DNA from 2 places in the Mesorhizobium sp. M1004 genome. Region 2 is predicted to be linked to the other one. Evidence: predicted binding sites of a transcription regulator. Region 2 holds the regulator's gene; the other holds the start of a gene.
The links. Region 2 encodes LexA, which represses DNA repair genes until DNA is damaged. Its sites were predicted from a motif close to TGTTCNNNNTGTGTTCNG; they were not measured.
Positions count from the first base shown of each region.

Region 1: a site for LexA is predicted at 1,707-1,724, ahead of NKH54_RS28005 (ImuA family protein). Genes of this name have one in related genera too.

Region 1 is NZ_JAMYNB010000018.1:2,002-4,398, reverse strand. It holds gene NKH54_RS28010 (DUF6504 family protein) at 1-690, opposite strand, end outside; gene NKH54_RS28005 (ImuA family protein) at 632-1,684, opposite strand; gene NKH54_RS28000 (metallopeptidase family protein) at 1,914-2,336, shown strand.
Region 2 is NZ_JAMYNB010000005.1:106,528-108,924, forward strand. It holds gene NKH54_RS12030 (GntR family transcriptional regulator) at 1-209, shown strand, start outside; gene lexA (transcriptional repressor LexA) at 413-1,195, shown strand; gene NKH54_RS12040 (ComEC/Rec2 family competence protein) at 1,189-2,397, opposite strand, start outside.

The DNA of each region.
Region 1 (2,397 bases), on a different contig from region 2:
GAGCACCAGCCGTTCGATCTCGGCGGTCAGCACGACCGGCTCGGCCAGGTGGCGTTCGACCGAAAGCGGGGCCACCGGCAGGCGCGGCGATACCGCCTCGTCGAGGCGGCCGAGCGCCTGGTCAAGACGCAACAGCAAGGTCGCGCCGAAACGGCGGGCGAGCGGCGCTCGCGGCGCTGCCATGACCGCGCCGGCGGTGCGCAGACCGACGCTTTCCAGGCTGGCGCGGATATCGGCCTCGATGCGCAGTGCGGCCAGCGGCAAGGGGGCGAGCAGCGCTTCCTCCTCGCCGGAGACAACGATGCGGTCGCCGCAAAAGCGCGCTGCCGCCCAGGCTGCACCCGGCGTCGCGGCCAACCCGGCGCGGACATCGAAACCCTGCTGGAAAAACCGCGCAAGGATGTCGTCCAGCATGGCGTGCTCGCCGCCGAACAGGTGGGTACAGCCGGTGACGTCGAGATAAAGCCCGTCGACGCCGTCAAGCGCCACCAGCGGCGTATAGCGGTCGCACCAGTCGGCGAGGCCTTCGAGCAGCCGGCGGTCGGCCTCCGGATCGGCCTCGACAATGTCGATCGAGGGATGCATGGCACGGGCGTCGGCAATGCCCATGCCAGGCTTCAGATGCAGCGCCTCAGCCCGCTCGTCGAGGGCCGATATGCGCTGGGCGTTGCGGTCGCGATGGCTGATCACGAGCGGTGGGTGAGATGGCGGCAGATGATCCGAAGGCCGGGAACGCCACGACCGTCCCAGGCGCTGGCGCAGGATCCGTTCTGCCGCCAGATGCGGGAACCACAGCGACAGAATTCTCTGCCCGTTTTTCGCGGGGCTTTCTTTCTTCGAATGCGTGTTCATCGGGATTCCACTCCAGTGTGAATTGTCCAGGCAGAGCGGTGCGGCTCTTGCCGATGCTGACGGTGAAGGCAGGCCGGCCGATCGAGCCGGCGAGCGACCCGGCGATCGTCCGGCGGCTCGCCGCTGGTGCAGCCGACACGATGAGGCGCACCGGGGCGGCGGTCGGCTCGGCTTCGCCGGCCTGGCGCAGCAGGAACACCGGCCGGCCGGCGTTTTGGGCGCGCGCGTGCAGCCGGCGCGTCGCGGTGAGGTCGAGCCGCTGCGGGCTGCCACGGATTTCGAGGATGATTGCGGCGAGCGCCGTCATCTTCGCGGCCTCCTCGGCTACCCACAGCGCATCGGTGAGTTTCGGCGCCTCGGAAAACAGCAATTGCTCCGGTGCGATACCGAAAATGCCCTGCAATCCCCTGGCATAGGGAAAGCCGGCCTCGCGAAAAATCTCCGATGTGCCGATCCACAGCACGGGCAAGGGCTGGCCCTTGAGGATCAGGCTGACAAGCGACAGCACAAAGCCGGCGACGGCCCCGGCATTGCGGGTCTCAAGGCCATGGATTTCGCTCAAGGCGGCTTTCGGAAGGCCGCCGCTGAGGGCCGCATCGAGGCGCTCGACGCCGGTGGCCAGGAAAGCATCCGGCGAAGCCACGGCAAGCCCGCGCCGGATGATGGTGACATCGGCATCGGGTTCAGGCGCGGCGTCGAGACCGCCGCCAGGACCCGCGCGCAGCCCCTCGCCAGCCGGCGCGGCCAGGCGCTCGGGCAGCGTTCCCTCGATCTTCGCGATCTGGCGGCGCAGGGCAAAAACAGTCTCCCGCGCCACGGCTGATGTCGCCATGACGGTCAATTTCTCTCACAACTGTTCCTGTTATGTTCCTATAGATTCCAGAGGGTGCCGGAAGAGTCAAGCGGAGTCAGAAGGAATTTATTCCTTGATCAAAGGTGACGAGGCCAACCTTGGACTTTGGTCGCAGCCATTCGGCGCAAAGAAACAGTCATTGGCCAGGTACCCGGTCCATTTGCCGAGTCCGGAGGGAAAGCCTATATGCCGGATCAAAGGACAAAGCATGGCCCGCATCTACAAGACCCGCACCTGGCACGATGAACTCTCGCCTTCGATCGAGGAGATCGAGTTTCTGGCGCTGGAGGCGTACGCACATCTGCCCGACGATTTTCGCAAGCTGACCGGCGAGATCGTCATCATGATCGCCGAATTCCCGACCGACGAGATCATGGACGATCTGTCGCTGGAGACACCGTTTGATCTGCTTGGCCTGTTCGAGGGCCGCGGCATCGCCGAGCGCTGGAACCCGCAGACCGGCGAAGGCCCGAACCGCATCACCCTCTACCGCCGCGCCATCCTCGACTATTGGGCCGAAAACGAAGAGACGCTGGGCGACATCGTCACCCACGTGCTGATCCACGAGATCGGCCACCATTTCGGCCTGTCGGACGACGATATGGAAAAGCTTGAAGAGGCGGCGGAGTAAGGCTGTGCGATATTCAGGTGGCGAGCCTGCTTGTGAAATTATACAAGTTTTGATATAAAGT
Region 2 (2,397 bases):
ATGGACACCGGAAGGCCGTGGCGGCCCTGCGCGACGCCGTGGCGATCGAACACCATACCGCCCTGATGGAAGCGGCCCTCGATCGCGACGTCGAACGTGCGAAAACTCTGATGACCGCTCACATCGGCTACACGCTGCAGGTCTATGCCCAGAGCGAACCCGGCGCGGATGCTGCGCAGCCCCGTCCGAAAAGGAAGCGGCGGTCGTAGCCGACGCGCAGGGCACTTTGGCTTCGTTTCACCCGTTGCCGGAAAATGGGCGCAGGCGGCGCTCGCAGCGCCGAACGTTACGCTGAACAAAACGTCAACACATTCATTAAACTTTAAAAGGTTGCGGAACACAACTGGAACAGATAGTGTTTGTTCTGGGTTTGTTTTTTCTGATTCTGATTTCAGAACCCTTGGGGGCCGCGATGCTGACGCGCAAACAACATGAGCTTCTGATGTTCATCCATGAACGCCTGAAGGAGAGCGGAATCCCGCCGTCCTTCGACGAGATGAAGGAAGCGCTCGACCTCGCCTCCAAGTCCGGCATCCACCGCCTGATCACGGCGCTTGAGGAGCGCGGTTTCATTCGCCGGCTGCCGAACCGGGCGCGCGCGCTGGAAGTGCTGCGGCTGCCCGACTCGATCGCACCAGGCCTCAATGCGGCGAGGAAGTTTTCGCCGAGCGTGATTCAGGGCAGTCTTGGTCAAACCGGCCAAGGGCAAGGCGGCCAAGGACAAGGCGCGATGGGCCAAGGCGGTCTCGGCCGCCAGATCAAGCCGGGCTCGCCGTCGCGTTCGATGTCGGCCGGCAATGACGATGCCGTTTCCGCGATTTCAATCCCGGTTATGGGACGCATCGCCGCCGGCGTGCCGATCGACGCCATCCAGCATCAGACCCATTCGATCTCGGTGCCGCCCGATATGATCATGGGCGGCGAACACTACGCGCTCGAGGTCAAGGGCGATTCGATGATCGAGGCCGGCATTTTCGATGGCGACACGGTCATCATCCGCAATGCCGACACAGCCAGCCCCGGCGAGATCGTGGTGGCGTTGGTCGACGATGAGGAAGCGACCCTGAAACGCTTCCGCCGCAAGGGCGCCTCGATCGCCCTGGAAGCCGCCAACCCGGCCTACGAGACCCGCATTTTTGGACCGGACAGGGTGAAGGTGCAGGGCAAGCTTGTCGGATTGATCCGGCGCTACTGAGCCGGCTTGGGTTTGTATTTTTCACGCTGGTTGTAAGGCGGCAGGCCGCGCGCTTCGCGGGAGAAGCGGCGTTGCTCGTGCCAGGGGCGATACGGCTTGTCGACAGCGAAGCGGATGGTTGGCGCTGCAGCTGCCGATTGCGGATCGAAGAAGACGGCGGCGCTGCCGTCGCGGGCCAGCTGTTTCTTCGTCACGACCAGCACCAGCGGGTCGCGGCACGGATTGTAGGCGGTGGCGTCATCGATGACGATCAGGCTCGCGAAGGCACAGGCCGGCCGCGCCGTCTTGCGGTCTTTCGCAAGCGCTACAATGGCTCCGGAAGGGTGCCGGGCGATACAGAGATCGCCCATGCAATAGAAGGGCGACCCGGGCGGCAGATCGAGCGGATCGAGATCGAACCGCGTATCTGTTGCCTCGAAAATCTCGGGCGGGATAATGGTTTCGGCCCGCAGCGCCCGTTTCCAATTGTCCGTGGTGAATTCGTTGGAGCGTTCGCGGTTGAGGGCGAGTTCGCCGCCACCTATCGGCATGGCCACCAGATGTGCGTCCTCGGATATGAGCACGTCGGGCGTAAGCACCTGCGGCACCGTCAACAGGCCGGCCAGCGCGAAAAGCACGGCCGCCAGCCTGAGCCAGGTGGTGGCCATGGTGGCGATGACGAGGGCGACCGCCACCAACAGCACCGAGCGGATGGAGATCAGCCCGACGGCGTCGACCGGCGAGCGCTCGGAAATCCAGGCCGATATAGCGATCATCGCCATCAGACCCTTGCCCATCACATAGAGGAACGGCCCGTCGGCGCCGAACGGCATCGCCAGTGCGCTGAGCACGGCAAAGGGCATGACGATCAACGAAACAATCGGCATCACGGCCAGATTGGCGATCAGGCTGAGCGGCGACACACGCTGAAAATGCCAGATGGCGAACAGCAAGGTTGCACTGCCGGCGATGATCGAGGTCATGGCGAGGCCGCCCATGGCCAGCGCGAATTTTCGCGACAGGAAGCCGACGAAGGAGCGCTTTGCCAGCGGCGTTCTCACCTTGTCGGCGCGGTAATCGGCCCAGCCGGCATAGGCGCCGACAAGGGCGGCGGTGGCGGCAAACGACATCTGGAAGCTGGGACCGACCACCTCGTGCGGCGACACCAGGATGACGGCAATGGCGGAGATCGCCAGATTGCGCATGGTGAGCGCGGCACGATC